DNA from 2 places in the Hydrobacter penzbergensis genome. Region 2 is predicted to be linked to the other one. Evidence: riboswitches for the same ligand, from Rfam matches in the RefSeq annotation. Region 2 holds a riboswitch; the other holds the start of a gene.
What was found. A riboswitch is a leader RNA that binds a small molecule or an ion and turns the genes downstream of it on or off. The one in region 2 is predicted to bind thiamine pyrophosphate.

Region 1: linked by a shared signal. The riboswitch ahead of BLU98_RS12685 (TonB-dependent receptor) and the one ahead of thiS (sulfur carrier protein ThiS) in region 2 are both predicted to bind thiamine pyrophosphate.

The regions. Positions count from the first base shown of each region.
Region 1 covers NZ_FNNO01000012.1:22,467-31,930, forward strand. The annotation lists gene lon (endopeptidase La) at 1-1,275, opposite strand, end outside; gene BLU98_RS12660 (hypothetical protein) at 1,456-1,653, opposite strand; gene der (ribosome biogenesis GTPase Der) at 1,734-3,050, opposite strand; gene era (GTPase Era) at 3,175-4,047, opposite strand; tRNA gene BLU98_RS12675 (tRNA-Met) at 4,122-4,193, opposite strand; gene BLU98_RS12680 (head GIN domain-containing protein) at 4,262-4,981, opposite strand; TPP riboswitch at 5,063-5,178, shown strand; gene BLU98_RS12685 (TonB-dependent receptor) at 5,232-7,613, shown strand; gene BLU98_RS12690 (rhodanese-like domain-containing protein) at 7,633-7,941, opposite strand; gene BLU98_RS12695 (OmpA family protein) at 8,025-9,371, opposite strand; gene BLU98_RS12700 (septal ring lytic transglycosylase RlpA family protein) at 9,439-9,464, opposite strand, start outside.
Region 2 covers NZ_FNNO01000010.1:26,745-36,208, reverse strand. The annotation lists gene thiH (2-iminoacetate synthase ThiH) at 1-455, opposite strand, end outside; gene BLU98_RS11650 (thiazole synthase) at 465-1,238, opposite strand; gene BLU98_RS11645 (thiamine phosphate synthase) at 1,240-1,875, opposite strand; gene BLU98_RS11640 (hydroxymethylpyrimidine/phosphomethylpyrimidine kinase) at 1,859-2,638, opposite strand; gene thiC (phosphomethylpyrimidine synthase ThiC) at 2,644-4,506, opposite strand; gene thiS (sulfur carrier protein ThiS) at 4,517-4,720, opposite strand; TPP riboswitch at 4,782-4,875, opposite strand; gene BLU98_RS11625 (aspartyl/asparaginyl beta-hydroxylase domain-containing protein) at 5,069-5,821, shown strand; tRNA gene BLU98_RS11620 (tRNA-Pro) at 5,870-5,943, shown strand; gene BLU98_RS11615 (BamA/TamA family outer membrane protein) at 6,063-7,397, shown strand; gene BLU98_RS11610 (hypothetical protein) at 7,446-8,021, shown strand; gene BLU98_RS18100 (hypothetical protein) at 8,088-8,162, opposite strand; gene BLU98_RS11605 (HepT-like ribonuclease domain-containing protein) at 8,167-8,430, opposite strand; gene BLU98_RS11600 (nucleotidyltransferase family protein) at 8,423-8,716, opposite strand; gene BLU98_RS11595 (DUF6691 family protein) at 8,785-9,264, opposite strand; gene BLU98_RS11590 (YeeE/YedE family protein) at 9,267-9,464, opposite strand, start outside.

The sequences.
Region 1 (9,464 bases), on a different contig from region 2:
GTGGCCGCGGATCTCACTTTCATCGTGCAGTCCACCCAGGCTGAGCCTTACATATTTTCTGCCGATGGCATGCGCAATGGAGCGACCGAGAGAAGTTTTACCGATACCGGGGGGACCAATAAAACAAAGGATCGGACTTTTCATATCGCCCTTCAGTTTCAATACGGCCAGGTATTCGATGATACGGCTCTTGATCTTCTCCATACCATAATGATCCGTATCGAGCACTTTTTTAGCGTTCTTCAGATCGTAGTTATCTGCTGTATAATCTTCCCAGGGAAGGTCCAGCATCAGGTCGAGGTGGTTGTACACAACAGAATAATCGGGCGTGCTCGGGTGCATCCTTTCCAGTTTCTCCACCCCGTTCTTGAACATATTTTTGGCGGCTTCCGGCCATTTCTTCGTCTCCGCCTTTTTCTTCATTTCTGCGATCTCACGCTCATTGGTATCGCCGCCCAGTTCTTCTTTGATACTTTTCAACTGCTGCTGCAGGAAGTAATCGCGCTGCTGCTTGTCGATCTCCGTGCGCGTTTTATTCGTCACTTTGTCTTTCAGCTCGGCAAACTGTAATTCTCTTTGCAGGATGTGCATGAGCTTCTCAGCCCTCTTTGGTACATCCTGGATTTCCAATAGTCCCTGTTTTTCTTTCAGGTCGCTGTTGAGGTTACTGCTCACGAAATTGATAAGGAAAGAAGGGCTCTCAATATTTTTCAGGATGATCGATGCCTCGGTGGGCAGGTTGGGCGATAACTGGATGATCTGGGTGGCCAGGTCTTTGATGCTGCTGATATAGGCATTGAAATCATCTCCTGCTTCGGCTTCTTCATCAACCAGCAAACGAACGGAAGCCCTGAAATAAGGGTCCTCGCTTACAATGGAGCCGATCTCGAAACGGCGCTTCCCCTGTATGATGATGGTGGTGCCTCCGTCGGGCATTTTGATCAGCTTCACGATCCGGGCCACCGTACCGATACTGCAAAGGTCTTGGGGTTCGGGATCTTCCACATTCACATCTTTCTGTGCCAGCACCCCTACCAGCTTGTCGTGCTTATAGGCATCGTTCACCGCTTTGATGCTCTTATCCCTTCCCACGGTAATGGGCAGTACTACCCCGGGGAATAATACCGTATTCCGCAATGGCAATATGGGTAAGGTATCGGGAACTACCAGGTCTTTATCTGCATCCCCTTCAGTTTCATTGATAGGGATAATGGGCATGAAATCATTCTCGTCTTCAGATCGGAAAAACAAAGGCTCTTTGGTCATAATTTTCATTCTTGGGTCAAATTGTCACACACCCCGTGGTACGCACATAAAAACGGGGGGACAAAATTAGGTCAATATTGGTGCCATGCCCCCTAAATCGGAAAAATTGGTACAAACTGGCACAAAAAAAATCTCCCGCGCAAATCGCGGGAGACCTTCTTGCAAGAAGTAATATTGACTAAACAAATACTATTTCTTCTTAGTAGTGTCAACAGCAGCTTTAGCAGCTGTATCTGCTTTCTTAGTGGTGTCAGCAGCAGCTTTGGCAGCTGAATCAACAGCAGGAGCTACAGTTGCAGTTGAATCTTTAGCAGCTTCTTTGTTTTCACCGCTGTTACAAGCAGCCATTACGCCAGCAACGGCCAGGATAGCGAATACTTTTTTCATTGTACTTGTTTTTTAAAGAGTTTTATTACGGCGCAAAGATAGTTGCCAGGTTGAATTATGCAAATTTTAACGCATAAATTTTATTTCTTCCTGAAGAATATCCGCACCGGCACCCCCTTAAAATTAAACTGTGTTCTTAGCTGGTTTTCAAGGTAATTTTTATATGGTTGCTTGATATCATCCGGGTAATTGGTGAAAAAAGCAAAGGAAGGCACATGGGTAGGCAGCTGGGTAACATATTTAATTTTTACAGTATTTCCTCTCACCACCGGGGCATGATATGCCTGTACCGCCTTCAGCATTACTTCGTTCAGTTGTGAGGTAGGTATCTTGCGTTGTTTGTTATCAAATACTTCCAGTGCCGTTTCTATTGCCTTGAAAATCCGCGTTTTATCTTTCACTGAAACAAAAAGAACCGGCACATCGGTAAAAGGCGCCAATTTCATCTTCAGGTTTTTTTCGTAATCACGCGCTGTATTCGTCTCTTTTTCAATGAGATCCCATTTATTTACCAACACAACCACGCCTTTTCCTTTACGTGCAGCCAAACTAAAAATACTCACGTCCTGCCCGGTGATACCTTTGGCTGCATCCAGCAACAAGAGGCAAACATCTGCCTCATCCATAGCCCTTATGGCCCGGATAACAGAATAAAATTCAAGGTCGTCTTTCTCTTTATTCTTCTTACGGATACCCGCCGTATCAATCAAAATGAAGTCTTTCTGAAATAGCTTATAATGGGTATGGATGGTATCCCTGGTAGTACCGGCAATATCGCTTACAATGGTCCTTTCCTGGCCAATAAGGGCATTCAGCAAAGACGACTTGCCCACATTGGGCTGGCCAATGATCGCAAACTTGGGCAGACCATCTTCCCGACGCACTTCTTCTGTCTCTTCAGGCGCAATGGCCGACGTGATCATATCCAATAATTCTCCCGTTCCGCTTCCTGAGATACTGCTAATGAAGAAGTTATGATCAAAACCCATGCTATAAAATTCAGCGGCTTCCAGTTCCCGCTGCCCATTATCAACTTTGTTCACCACCAGGTAAACAGGCTTGGTAGCCCTCCTTAATAATTCAGCCATCGCTTCATCGAGATGAGTAATGCCTGTAGTCACATCTACCATGAAAACCACTGCATTAGCTTCATCTATTGCAATTTTTACTTGCTTTGCGATCTCCCGTTCAAATACATCTTCGCTCCCAGAAACAAATCCGCCCGTATCGATTACGTTGAACTGTTTCCCATTCCAATCGGTCATCCCATACTGGCGGTCGCGTGTAACCCCACTCACATCATCCACAATAGCTTTGCGGTGCTCCAACATCCTGTTGAAGAACGTACTTTTCCCCACATTCGGGCGACCTACTATTGCAACTGTATATCCGCTCATAATAATTTCTGATTTGTTGATTTCTGATGTCTGATTTATCTATAAATAAGTCAACGCAACTCATTTAAAATAAACACTTTATAAAAAATGGCGCCATTGCCAAATTGTCGAATTACCAAATTATTCAATTGTACCCGTATTCTTTCAACTGCATTTCATTATCCCTCCACTTGGGCCTCACTTTCACAAAAAGTTCAAGAAAGACCTTCTGACCAATGAACCCTTCGATATCTGCTCTTGCCTTCATACCGATCTGTTTGATCATTTTACCCTTATCGCCAATGATGATGGCTTTTTGGGTCTCCCGCTGCACAATGATATCGGCCTGGATCTTCACGAGGGATTCCTTCTCTTTGAACTCATTGATCATAACAGCGGTATGATAAGGTATCTCATCGCCAAACAATTCGTAGATCTTCTCCCTGATCATTTCAGCCACGAAAAACTTGGTCGGCATATCGCTCAGGTCCTCTTCACTGTAAAAGGGCATGCCTTCAGGTAAAAAGGTCAAAATGACATCCAACAGTTTATCCAGGTGTTCATGCCGGAGGGCTGATATTTTTACCAGCTTCCGGCAATAGGGTTGCTTGGAAAAATAAGTTTCCGCTTCGGTTATCTTGTTGCCGTTTACACCATCTGTTTTGTTCAGTACTACAACAGCAGGTACCGTCAGCTTCAATGCACTGAAAATAGCATGGCATGATTCCCAATCGTCTTTGACGTCTACGATCAGCAGCGCCAGGTCGGCATCTTCCAGGGCGCCTTTCACGGCATCCATCATACGTTCATGCAGTTTGTATTTCGGATCGATGATACCCGGCGTGTCTGAAAAGACCACCTGGTATTCGCCCGGCTTATTCAGGAAAGCCTTGATGCGATGGCGTGTAGTTTGCACTTTGGACGATACAATAGCCATTTTTTCGCCCACGAGCGCATTCAGCAAAGTGCTTTTGCCGGCATTGGGTTTTCCGAATATGTTTACAAATCCTGCTTTCAATGTTCCTGTTTTTTGAACCCGCACAAAGTTAGGCCTAAAACTAAAAAAGCCCCTGATGGGGCCTTTCTGTTGCGTTGCGAGGGAAGGGATCGAACCTCCGACCTTCGGGTTATGAGCCCGACGAGCTACCGCTGCTCTACCTCGCGATGTAATTGGGTTGCAAAGGTAGGGGTATACGAATTAGCTTCCAAATAAATATTGAAAATCAGCCGGTTTAGTCTTCGGCTTTTCTTTTGAAGGTGGCACCGCCGCTGATATTGCTGTCACGCACCAGCCCCTGTCCCTTATAATAAATACCGCTTCCGCCACTGGCGCTGGCGTCTATTTCTTTATTGACGGTGAGATGGATTGATGAAGCGCCGGAAGCATTTACCTTGCAGTAATCGGTATACAGTTCGTATCCTTTGATGCCACTGGCACCCGATGCTTCTACCTGGGTCTTATTCGCTTCGCCCGATATGGTAATCCTGGAAGCGCCGGTGGCTACCAATCGCAATAACGCTGTTTGCACTTTACCGGAAAAATCACTGGCACCGGATAATTCAATCTCGAGTTTTTCGAGTTTCACCGCATCTGTGAGCCGGATATTGCAGGCCCCGGAAGCTTCTATCCTTTTCAGGGTTTTAAAAGTTACATAGGCTTTCATGCGTTTATTGCTCCAGCTCCAGCCGCTTTTTTGAGGTGTGATATGCAATACACCATTTTTCAGTTCCGTGCGGATACGTCCGGCATCTTCATCAGAGCCGGCGCTCACCGCCACCGCTTCTTCATTGCCTTGGGAAAGATAGAGGCTGATGGCACCCGATACTTCAATACCGGTAAACCCACTGATGGGACGCACTTGTACATTGTCATCCCTGACAATATTTTTATCCTGCGCACCTGCCTGCAACAGGCACACTCCCATCAATACCACCAGCAGCCATTTTTTCATATCCCCTGTTTTTTCGTATAACGAAAGCTCCGTGTTAAAGTTACACTTGGCCTTCATTCCATCATTTTTTAATTTTGCACTTTACATTCCTCGGGGTGCTGAAGGAAAAAGTGCCAAGCACTATTCCTTTGGCTGAGATAATACCCGTTGAACCTGAACAGGGTAATGCCTGCGCAGGGAAGGTGTACAGTTCCTGTTATCCTCTCCGCCCATTCCCCTGTTCCATTATTGTACTCATAAAGGAACTAACATGAAAAAATTACCGGGCGTTATCCTATTGGCCTTATTATCCGTTTCTGTCTTTTCGCAAAGCAATAGAACTTTTATCCGTGGTACTGTTACCGATCGCAGTACCGGTTCGCCCCTCGCAGGTGTGGTGGTATCATTGGGATCAAAGAACAGCCTGACCGATGAAGCTGGTCATTTTACTTTTGGCAAACAACACAAAGGCAGCTACCCCTGCACCATTAACAGCCTGGGCTACCAGTCTTACACAACCACCATCCCTGCCAACGACTCGGTTACCGATATCGCCATACAATTGATCCCTTCGGTATTCTTCCTCGAACCCCTGGAAGTAAAATCTGTAAGAGCCGCCGAGCTGGCGCCTTTTGCCAAAACCAATCTTTCCAAAGAAGAGATCGCTAAGAGCAACCTGGGACAAGACATTCCCTTCCTCCTCAACCAAACACCATCAACCGTTGTGAATTCCGATGCCGGTAATGGTGTAGGCTATACAGCCATTCATATCCGCGGCACCGATGCCACCAGGATCAACGTAACACTCAACGGCATTCCTTACAACGATGCAGAAAGCATGATCACTTATTTTGTAGACCTGCCCGACTTTGCTTCCTCCGTCAACAGTATACAGGTTCAACGTGGAGTGGGCACTTCTTCCAACGGCCCCAGTGCATTCGGCGCCACCATCAACCTTTCTACCAATGAATACCATGACCAGGCTTATGGTGAACTGAACAACAGCTTCGGTTCTTTCAATACCTGGAAAAATACCATCAAGGCCGGAACCGGTTTGATCAACGATCATTTCACCATCGACGCAAGGCTCAGCCGCGTTTCCAGCGACGGCTATATCGATCGCGCCAGCAGCGACCTCCAATCTTTTTACCTGAGCGCCGCTTATCTCAATAAAAAATCTTCACTCCGTTTCAACCTGTTCTCCGGTAAAGAAAAAACATACCAGGCATGGTATGGTGTTCCGCAGGATTCACTTGCAACGCACCGGACTTACAACCCTGCCGGTACCGAAAAACCGGGATATCCTTATAACAACCAAACGGACAACTATACCCAAACACATTACCAGTTGTTCTTTAACCACTCTTTCAACAACAACTGGCTGTTCAACACCGCGGTATTCCTTACCAGAGGATATGGTTATTATGAAGAGTACAAAGCCAATGCAGTATTTACCGATTACGGTCTGCCCAACCTCACTGTGGGTGGAACAACGGTTACCCAGTCCGACCTGGTGCGCCAGCGCTGGCTCGATAATTATTTTTACGGACAGATCGCTTCTCTGCAATACCGGAAAAACCAGGATGAAATTACGCTGGGTGGCGGATGGACCAAATACGATGGTTCGCATTTCGGTACCCTGCCATGGATACAGTTGAGCAATGCGCTCAAAGACTTCCGTTATTATAGTTATCCTGCGGTAAAAACAGATCAACATGCATACCTGAAATGGCAACATCGCATCAACGCGCACTGGCTGAGCTTTGCCGACCTGCAATACCGCCATGTGGGCCACACCATGAAAGGGTTTGAAGGCAATGCAGGGTTGAATGTGAAAAGGGACTTCGATTTCATCAATCCTAAAGCCGGTATCACTTATACCAACAACGGATGGCAGGGATATTTGAGTTATGCACTGGGACATAAAGAACCCAACAGGGATGATTTCCAGGCCAGTCCTGTTAACCAACCCAAAGCAGAAACCCTGCACGACTTTGAATTGGGAATGGAAAAAAGAACAGCTGCTTATTATTACGGCGTCAACTTCTATTACATGTATTACCGCAATCAGTTGGTGCTAACCGGACAGATCAACGATGTAGGTGCTTACACACGCATCAACACACCCAACAGTTACCGGATGGGAGTAGAACTGCAGGCAGGTGCCAGACCGGCACCCTGGTTGCATATCAGCGGCAACTTCAGCATCAGCCGCAACAAGATCAACGCATTTACTGAATACATCGATAATTACGATACTGGCGGACAAAAATCGGTAGCACATCAAAATACCGACATCTCTTTTTCGCCCCACATGGTAGGCGGATTGACCCTTGACTTTTTACCGGTTCAACATCTCGAATGCAGTCTGCTGAGTAAATATGTTGGCAAACAGTATATGGACAACAGCCAGGATGAGCAACGTAAATTGAATGCTTATTTTACAGAAGACCTCCGCATTGGTTATACCATTCGCAACAAAGGTTTGAAAGAATGGCGTTTAGTGGCGCAGGTGAATAACCTCTTCAATAGAAAGTATGAGCCCAACGGATATACCTACAGTTATATCAGCAACAGTGCACTGACTACCAGCAATGGGTATTACCCGATGGCCGGAACCAATTACATGATCGGATTGAACCTGCAATTTTAAATGACAAATAGGTCGGCCATTAGCGGCCGATCTTTTCCTGCCATGCCAGCATACCGCCGGTTACGTTTACAACATTCTTATAACCCATGGTTTCCAGGATGAGGCAGGCTTGTCCGCTCCTGTTACCACTGCGGCAATAGATGAATACTTCCTGGTCTTTGAGGTCGTCGATCTCTTCTACCTGCATGGTCTGTATTTTACCAAGAGGCAATAAGAGGCCACCGATATTGAATTCGGCATTTTCGTGGGGTTCACGTACATCCACCAGGTTAATGGTTTCACCGGCATCCAGTTTGGCTTTCAGGGCCTCTACGGTGATTGTTTGCATAGAAAGAAAATTAAAAAGTCAGCGTTCAAAAGTCAAAAATATTACATTTTGTCCTTTGAACGCTGACTTATATCATTGATAGGTTAGTATCTCAGCTTCAGCTCTACCCTCCTGTTCTGGGTACGTCCGGCGGCAGTTTTGTTATCAGCTACCGGTCTGCCTGGGCCATATCCTGCGGCACTCAGCCTGGAAGCATCTACACCCTTGCGCACAAAGTATTTGTAAATGGCTTTAGCACGTTTCTCGCTCAGCACCTGGTTGGCGGCTTCTTTACCTACATTATCGGTATGGCCTTCTATATCGAGTTTCAATGCTGCATCTTCTTTCATCACAGCCACTACCTCATTGAGCTCCTTGGTAGATTTGGTGGCTATCTTATCGCTGCCGGTGAGGAAGAGAATGTTTTTGGCATTTTTCTGCACTTTTTCTACCAGTTCTTTCTTCACTTCGGGGCAACCAAAATTGGCTTTGGTACCCGCTACATCCGGACACCTGTCTTCTTCATCATTCACGCCATCGTGATCCCTGTCGGGTACGGGGCAACCCTGGTAACGGGCCACACCCGGAACGGTAGGACATTTATCTTCTTCATCATTGATGCCATCACCGTCTGTATCGGGCACCGGGCATCCATCGTATTTGGCAACACCTTTAACGGTAGGGCATTTATCGTTTTCATCATTGATGCCGTCGCCATCTGTATCGGGTACGGGGCATCCATCGTATTTGGCAATACCCGGAACAGTGGGACATTTGTCTTTACTATCGGGAATACCATCTCCGTCCGAATCTTTATCGGCCGGAGGCGGTGGAGGCGTTACCAGGGCAGTCTGCTTTCTTTCCACAATCGGGGAAGCAATGCCGATGGAATAACTCATATAGTTCACAGCCAGCGAGGTTACGGCTGCTTTATAGGTTCCCAATACATGAACGAAAGTACCCTCTCCCAGCTTGAATTGTAACCCAACACCAATTGGTGCATACGCGGCAAAATAGCTGCCTCCATACATAGAAGCGCCTACACCCGCTCTGAGATAAGGAACTAAAAAGTACTTGTCAGTAAGCAGTTTCAGGTTCAGGTTGGCATCTGTTTCCAGCAAGAATTTGCTGTTAGTGGGTGTAGCGATTCCGCTTTTATAATAAAAAGGGTAAGTAACAAATGAGCCATTCAATGTACCCATGAAATCCAGGTGTTCGGTAAGTCCTTCGAAATACTGGATAGACAATCCAGGATCCATGTCTTTGATCTTGGTCCAGTAACCATTCGACAAAACACTGGGGAGCGATTTTGTTTCGAGCAATTTCGCAGTTTTCATATCCTGCAAAAAGAAACTGATGCCCAGGCTGGGCCTTTTCTTGTAACTGAATTCCTGCGCCATGGAAGCTATTGATAAACCAATTCCAATGGCGGTTAGAAGGATTTTCTTCATAGACAGTAATTGTTAGTTAAAACAAATGTACAGGCAGATTCCCGTTTTTGTATATAGCAGTTTTAAATTATTCCACTGTGCCTTTGGACACTA
Region 2 (9,464 bases):
TTGGCAAACTGTTGTTTCAATAAAGTAATAGCATTTTTCAGGTAATCAACACCTACGGTTCTGTTCGCTTCACCTGTAACCAGCAGTACGTGTTCAAATCCTTGTTGCTTCAGGTAACCGGCCTCCTGCTGAATCTCGGAAGGCGATAGCGTTTTGCGTGGTATCTGGTTATGCAGACTGAACCCACAATACGTGCATATATTCTGGCATTCGTTCGAAAGATATAAGGGAATATACAATTGCAGTGTTTTGCCAAAACGCTTTTGTGTAAGGCGATGGCTCAGCATGGCCATCTCTTCGAGATAAGGCATGGCTGCGGGAGAGATCAATGCTTTGAAATCTTCCAGGTTGCGTTTGTTTTTGCGCAAAGCAACTTCCACATCTGCCGCTGTTTTACGGTAGATGCTTTGCTTTATCTCATCCCACTGATATTGATCGAATAGCTCCTGGAACATAGGGGTTGTTTAGAGTTCTGCTAAAAATTGTGTGAACGGACTGCTCGCGTGCGCATGATCACTCACTGCACCCAAACCTGCCAACCACGCCTTTCTTCCTGACTCCACCCCTTGCCTGAAGGCAAGGGCCATAGTTATGGGGTCGCCAGCAACAGCGATGGCGGTGTTTACCAATACTGCATCGGCGCCTAGTTCCATGGCGGCCGCAGCATGGCTGGGTGCGCCTATCCCTGCATCAACGATCACGGGTACATTGCTTTGTTCAATGATGATTTGCAGGAAATCAATCGTTTTCAATCCTTTGTTACTTCCAATGGGCGAACCTAGCGGCATTACAGCAGCAACACCTACTTCTTCGAGCCGCTTGCACAGCACCGGATCGGCATGGATATAGGGTAATACAATGAAGCCGAGTTTCACCAGTTCTGCTGCTGCTTCCAGCGTTTCAACGGGGTCGGGCAACAAGTATTTGGGATCGGGATGGATCTCGAGTTTGAGCCAGTTCGTTTCCAACGCTTCCCTGGCCATTTGCGCGGCGAACACTGCTTCTTTTGCATTGCGCACACCCGATGTATTGGGCAATAAGTGTATGGAAGGATGACGAAGATGTTTCAATATATCATCGTCGTCGTCTTTTTCTATACGTTTCAACGCCATCGTTACCAATTCGGTTCCGGAAGCGAGCAAAGCTTCTTCCATCAACTGGTGGTTACCGAATTTGCCGGTTCCTGTAATGAGGCGACTGTTGAATGATTGTCCGCCTATGATCAATGCATCTTTCATCTCAAACGGTTTTAATGGTATGATGGTTACACAACTCAACAAATGCACGCGCGGCTTTTTTCACTTTCGGGGCCTGTGAAATAGCAGCGGAAACAGCAACACCATGCAAACCCGTTTCCAGTAAAAGCGGCACGTCTTCTGCACAGATGCCGCCGATACCCACCACGGGTGGAATAACCAATCCTTCCTGTATCAATTGTTCAAAAAGAGCGTGGTAGCCTTGCAATCCTAATACAGGACTCAGTTTTTCTTTGGTAGTGGTGAAACGATAAGGGCCTAATCCAATATAGTCCGCCGGACCTTTGGCAATTTTTCGCAGGTCTTCCAGTGTGTTGGCCGTGCATCCAATGATATAATCATTGCCCAGGATGGCCCTGGCTTTCGACAGCGGCATGTCTTCTTTTCCTATATGCACGCCATCGGCACCAATATCCAACGCCAGCGATACATTGTCGTTGATGATCAGTTTTGCCTGGTGCTCACGACAAACAGCAAGTACATCCAATGCTGTTGTTTTGTAAGCTTCATAAGTAATATTTTTCAGCCGCAACTGTATCCAGTCAACACCGGCTTCGCAGGCCATACGTGCCAGGTCGGCAGATGTGGTGATGTATTGTAGTTTACTGATTTGTTTCATGATGAACCGGGTATTGATGATATCCTAACAATGTTTGATTGCTGGATAAAAATAAATGTGTGTACCTGCCTGCATTTTCTGCTGCTGTTGGCAGGTCTTTTCCCAAAGCAAGTTGCGTGGCCAATGCAGCAGATAATACGCAGCCGCTTCCGTGTTTTTCGCCGTAGGCGATCCTGGGTTGCTGGTAAGTATAGGTTGTGTGTTCTGCATACAATGTATCGGTAGCCATGACTTCTGTTGCATGTCCGCCTTTCAGGTAAATGGCGCAGTATTCACTGTTCTCCAGTAATTGTTGGTGCAATGCTGCTCCTTCACCAAAAAGTTGTTCTGCTTCAGGGATATTGGGTGTAATAACGCTGATCTGTTTCATCACTGCTTGTAATCGTCTCTTGTCTATGCGATCATGAAAAGAGAATCCTGCACTCGCTTTCAATATAGGATCCCAGGTAATGACGGCACCGGCATGATGGGCTTTGATGAAAGTAACCAGTTCTTCCAGTACTTCGAGGCTTTCGATGAGTCCGATCTTGTAATGATGTGTTTGAAATCTTTTGAACAACACGGTCAGTTGTTCTTTGATCGTTTCAACCGGTATCCATTCGGTCTTTTCAAAAGCGATATCGTTCTGGAATGTATTGGCCGATAATACCCCCAATCCATATCCGCCATTGGCTTCAATGGTTTTGATATCGGCCAGTATGCCGGCTCCGCCGCTGGGGTCGAAGCCTGCAATACTCAATACATATGGTCGGGTTGTTTTCAAAACAATTATATATAGATCTCAGATCCCTGCTCTTTGAATTCTTTCGCTTTCTCTTCCATACCGGTTGCTACTTCCAGTCCTTTTTTTGCTGCGTCCCTGATGTCCTGCGTGATCTTCATAGAGCAGAAATGCGGTCCGCACATGGAACAGAAATGGGCCAGCTTGGCGCCCTCAGCCGGCAATGTTTCGTCGTGGAAACTGCGTGCTGTATCGGGGTCGAGTGACAGGTTGAACTGGTCTTCCCAACGGAACTCGAACCTCGCTTTGCTGAGTGCATTATCCCTGTATTGTGCGCCAGGGTGGCCTTTGGCCAGATCGGCTGCATGGGCGGCGATCTTGTAAGCGATCACTCCGTCTTTCACGTCTTTTTTATTGGGCAGGCCTAAGTGTTCTTTGGGCGTTACATAACAAAGCATAGCAGTACCATACCATCCGATCATCGCTGCACCAATAGCAGATGTAATATGATCATAACCGGGCGCGATATCGGTTGTCAATGGCCCCAGTGTATAGAAAGGCGCTTCGTGGCATTCTTTCAATTGTTTGTCCATGTTCTCTTTGATGAGGTGCATGGGTATATGACCCGGCCCTTCAATCATCACCTGCACATCGTGTTTCCAGGCGATCTTGGTGAGTTCTCCTAAAGTTTCCAATTCGGCAAACTGCGCAGCATCATTGGCATCGGCAATAGAGCCGGGGCGCAATCCATCTCCCAATGAAAAACTTACATCATACGCTTTCATGATCTCACAGATATCTTCGAAATGGGTATAGAGGAAATTTTCTTTGTGATGTGCCAGGCACCATTTGGCCAGTATGCTGCCTCCGCGCGAAACAATGCCGGTAGTACGGTTGGCTGTGAGCGGAATATAACGCAGCAGCACGCCTGCATGGATGGTAAAATAATCCACGCCTTGCTCGGCTTGTTCTATTAATGTGTCTTTAAAAATTTCCCAGGTAAGATCTTCGGCCTTTCCGTTCACTTTTTCCAGCGCCTGGTAAATTGGAACGGTTCCTACAGGCACAGGGCAATTGCGGATGATCCATTCCCTTGTTTCATGGATGTTCTTGCCGGTAGAGAGATCCATCAGCGTATCGCCACCCCAGCGGCAGCTCCAAACTGCTTTGTCTACTTCTTCCTCGATAGAAGAGGTAACGGCAGAATTGCCAATATTCGTATTGATCTTCACCAGGAAGTTACGCCCGATGATCATAGGTTCTGCTTCCGGGTGATTGATATTAGACGGGATGATGGCGCGACCGGCCGCTACTTCATCCCGTACAAATTCGGGTGTGATCTTTTTCAGCGGCGTATTGGCGCCGAAACTGTCTCCGGGATGTTGGTGATTGTTGACATCGTGCTGGTTGATCGCATCGATGCGCTGGTTCTCACGGATGGCAATGTATTCCATCTCCGGTGTAATGATGCCCTGCTTTGCATAATGCAATTGAGTAACATTTTTCCCTTTGATGGCTTTGTATGGTTTTTCTATGTGTTCAAACTGAAGCGGTTTCAGTTTTTCATCATTCAAACGCTGGTTGCTGTAGGCGGAAGAAAAAGCATCCTGCTTTTCCACGTCGTTCCTGTTGATGATCCAGGATTCACGCAGCCTGGGCAAGCCTTTGCGCAGATCGATGGAAACTGCAGGATCGGTATAAGGGCCGCTCGTGTCGTATACGGTTACGGGTGCATTGGCAACGGTTTCTTCTTTTCCAAAAGAATGATTCACCGTATCGCCTACGGTTATTTCGCGCATGGCCACCTGGATATTGTGCAGTTTGCCCGGCACATAAATTTTGCGTGAGCCGGTGAGCGGCGTGCGAACGATCAGGTCGTCCTGCGAAACGGGTGTTTTGTCTTTTTTCATGGTTGTATTTTTATCCGCCCTGTGAAGCGCGTATTAAGACCAGGGAGTCGTTGGGTTGTAATGAATGAGTGGACCAGTTTTCCTTTTTGACGATGGTATTGTTTACAGCAACCGCCACACCATTGAACGATTGTACCTGCATGGATTGCAGTGCCTGCAACACCGTAGCGTGCTCAGGAAGATCCTGTTGTTGATTATTGACAGAAACAATCATACCGCAGATTAAGAATGAAAGAATAAGGAACAGGTACTTTAAGGGAGAAAATAAGAGATGCGGAGCATCGGTTACTTTTTCCTGCGCAGGCATTATCCTGATCAGGTGCGAGGGTATGATCTCAGCCTTTCTTATTGGCACCCCTAAAGCAGAACGAAAGTAAGACAGTTATCCGATTTACGCCGTTTAAATTTTCAATACGCCATTGGACAATGTGTAATGTCTGCTGCTTTTGTATAATATTTTATAAATTGGTAAATTTGCATGACTGGCAAAGCACCCGGGTACTGACAGATGTAATAAAAATTAATTTTGTTTCTGAATTTGGAAACCTTTTAAACGTCTAGTATGCCTAATAACCTACAATCAAAACTGTCGCATTTTTTCACTTTACAAATAGCCAATCGTGTTTTAATGGGATTGGGGAATTTGATGACCCCTTTTTCAAAAGTGAGCAGCAAACCTATCCTGCCAAAAGAAGAATTTCCCTGGGCAAAAATTCTGGAAGACAATTGGGAGAACATTCAGGCGGAGGCGCACGCCCTGCTGGCCAGCCAGAACGATCTTCCCAATATCCAGGATATACAACCTGCTGAATCGTTGCTCACAACCGATAATAAATGGAAAACTTTTTTCCTGCAGGGCTTCGGACATAAAGCAGAAAAGAATCGCGAGCGCTGTCCGGCTACTGCTAAAGTATTAGATCAGATCCCCGATTTACTGACCGGATTTTTTTCCATCCTTCATCCGGGCAAACATATTCCTGCGCACAAGGGCATCTTTAAAGGAATTGTAAGAACCCATCTCGGGCTGATCATTCCGGGTAAACCCGGTGAGTGCCGTATGCGTGTGGACAGAGAGTATATTCATTGGGAACAGGGTAAAGCCGTTTTCTTTGACGATACCTATAACCACGAAGTATGGAATGACTCAGATGGCATCCGTGTGGTGTTATTGATCGATACCAAACGCCCTTACAGCAAAATAGGAGAGCGCATCAACAACTTCGTGATCAACAGCATTACGAATTCCATTTATGTAAAAGACGCGCTGAAGAAGAACGAGGATTGGGAGAAAATGTACTATAAGGTACTGGCTTAACTGTGAAAATCTTAATTTAGCATCTCTGAATGAGATCATCATTGGTTTCGGGATGTAGCGCAGCCCGGTAGCGCGCTTCGTTCGGGACGAAGAGGTCGCTGGTTCGAATCCAGTCATCCCGACTTCGCCCGCCAGAGTTTCAGTGACGGCGGGCTTTTGTTTTTTTATACACGCTGTTCTTGAGGCGGGCTTCGTCGGGCAACGCCCGACAAGAGTTCGGTATCTTTACAACCAGGCGGCGTTGCCCACCATAGCTTCAGCGACGGTGGGTGGAGCTTCGCCGATAATAAAAGAAATAAGGCAAAACCTGCTTCTTTTAATTATAAAAAATTATTTTGCACTTAAACTACCCTGTATGCATCTTAAGGCTGCACCCTTATTGGTTATTTGTATAACTATGTCGCAGCATTTATTTTCACAAGCAGATTCATCGAAACCCATTACAAACAGAAAAGATTCGGTTACTATTCCCGATAAAGATTTAAAAGACGTGTTCAGTAGAAAAAGGGCAGACAAAAAAATTGATTCGCTTGCCGGGAAACAAAAAACTAAAAAATATTTTTTGACTGTACTTCCAGGTGCAGGATATACTTTACAAACCGGTTTTGCAGGATTGATCGGCGCCAATATTGGTTATTATAATGATAAAGGAGAGGACGCAAAAATCTCCGCTATTACAACCAGTCTTACTTACTCTCAATATAATCAAATCATTTTCCCATTATATGCAGATATATGGTCAAAAGGAGGTAAGTATAATTTCATTTCGGATAACCGGTATATTTCTTATCCTTCTGATATTTTTGGTCTAGGCGGGGCAACAGATCCAAACCAGAATCATACGATTGACTTTAATCTAATCAAGCTGCACCAAACAATTCTAAAAAGAGTCTACAAAGATTTCTATGCCGGAATCGGGTTTTATTATGATTATTTCTGGAAAATCAAAGTAATTGATCCGCAAACCAGATTGATCAATGTGTTTATACAAAAAGAGATCGGTAATAATGCAACCGCAAGTGGTCCCGTTTTTAAATTATTATATGATTCAAGGGCTAATCAAATAAACCCTGAAAAAGGTAATTTTTTAAATGTGGTATTAAGGCAAAACCTGCAAGAATTGGGCAGCGATGATGAATGGGCGTCTCTTTTGATTGACGCCAGAAAGTATATAAATTTCCCGAGGGGTTCTAAAAACACATTAGCTTTTTGGAGTTATAACTGGTTAACACTTGTCGGGGATCTTAACTATTTATTGTTGCCAAGTACTGCATGGGATGATCAATACAACACAGGAAGAGGCTATGTACAAAGCAGGTTCAGGGGAAAACAAATGACTTATTTCGAAACAGAATACAGGTATGGCATTTCCCGTAATGGATTGCTTGGAGGTGTTGTATTTTTTAATGTTGAACATTTTTCCGGAAACCTCAGACCATATAATACTTTATTGCCGGGTTATGGCGCAGGGATACGTGTAAAACTCAATAAAAAGTCTGGCGCGAATCTTTGTTTGGATTATGGGTTTGGAAATGGCAGCAGTGGGTTTTATGTAAACTTAGGTGAGGTGTTCTAATTCTTTAATAGTGATGTTAATAGATGGATTTAAATAAATAATCAAACTATGAAAAGATATTTAGTATACGGTTTAATATTTTCCGTTGTGTCAGTTGCCTGTGGCAAAACAAGCGATAACAATGTAAGTTCTCCCTACTTTTTAAATGCATACATACAGAATGTAAAGTATTCAACAAGTTCTGTATCAACATTTGTTTTGCCTAATCAGCAGGGTTGTGTGTCAAATAAAAGTTACAACATAACAAATATTGGTCAGATAAATGTAGATGCTTATTATTTAGACTGTTATATTAAACATTACAGCAACAATCTTGATTTTGCTCCCATTAAACCGGGTCCTCATAGAATTTTTGATGGGGGTTTATTGCTTTCAACGAGTGGCTGTAATGGTGATTTAGTGATTGGCTTGATAGATAATAGCATTCCCAGCCTTTTTAGCAACACAGTATTAGCGCCAGCCAATGTGGTAAATAATATAACAAGTATTACAAAAAGAGATTCAACGGCTACTTACGTAACTTATATTGTGAAAGGGAATTTTTCCTGTAATTTTAAAAACACCAACAATGTGGTTATTCCCGTTGTTGGAAGCTATAATATTCCTCTAAAAGAAGCTAAATAAGAGAAACTTTTCGGTCGTTTTGCAGGAGAAATATTTGGGCGGAAGTAGTACTAGCTTTAAGTCCTGTTAATTGGTCGAAATTAAACTTGAAATCTTTTGCAACAAATCCGGCAAACGGTATTGAATGGTGTCCCAAACAATCTGATTATTGATGCCAAAATATTCGTGAATAATAAAATTCCGGAAGTCCTTTTATAATACGCCATTCAACACTGGGGTGTAGCTTTTTAAAATCATCGGTAATTCGCGATGCAGCTTCTCCAATAATTTCGAAATTTCTTTCTACTGCGTCTTTTGTCTTTGAATCAGCCTCATAAGATTCAAAAGTCATTCCTGCTGTATACTCCAGAATTTTTTCAATTGAAACCTTAATATCTGTAAGTAGTAAGGATAGATTACGTTCAGACATGGATAAGGCTTTTCTCTACATAAGGTAAGTATTGAGGCTTTATGCCTTTGCGGGAAACGATATCAACCTTCTGGTTAAATGTGTCCTCCAATTCGTGGGCAAGTCGTATATATTCAAACCCATCGATCCTTTCATTGAAATCAACGAGAATGTCAATGTCACTTTGCTCGTTGAAATCCCCTCTTGCATAAGAGCCAAAAACGCCCAATTCAGAAATCGGATACTTGCCTTGCAAGTATGCCTTTTTCTCTTTTAAAATGGTCAATATTTGGCTGGTCGTGTACATGAGAATAAATTTACTAAAAAATTCCAAGCTTCTATCGTTGACAATCCTGCATTAGAGTAGCTATATTATCAGTGTGGTAATTTTTCCCGGAACCTTCCATAGGTCCAGGTTCCCGCTATGGCGCTCAACAATGTTATAATAACCACTGTGGCGCCACTGCCGATTTGTGCAAACAGCGGGCCCGGACAGGCGCCAGTAATTGCCCAGCCAAAGCCGAAAAGCAAGCCTCCATAGATCATTCCTTTATTGAACTTTTTTGGCGCTATTGCAATGGGTTCTCCGTTAATAGTTTTCAGGTTGAATTTTTTTATCAGGAAAATAGAAATCATACCAACCATAATGGCGGAGCCGATGATGCCAAACATGTGAAAACTCTGAAAGCGGAACATCTCCTGTATCCTGAACCAGGATATGACTTCACTCTTGATCAACAGGAAACCAAAGAAGATCCCAGCCAATAAGAATTTCAGGTTAATAACAACAGTGCTTGTTGCTTGTGTTGCATTCCTGGTAGTTTCTTTCGTATTGTAAGCAACAGTATTTTCCATCATTAGATTTTTAAAATAACCGGTAAAATAAAATTAGCAACTACGAATCCGCCCGTCATAAAACTAATGGTGGCTACCAATGAAGGCCATTGCAAATTGGAAAGTCCGGATATGGCGTGACCGGAAGTGCAGCCACCGGCATAACGTGTTCCGAAACCAATTAAAAAACCTCCGCCTATGATACACACAAATCCTTTCAG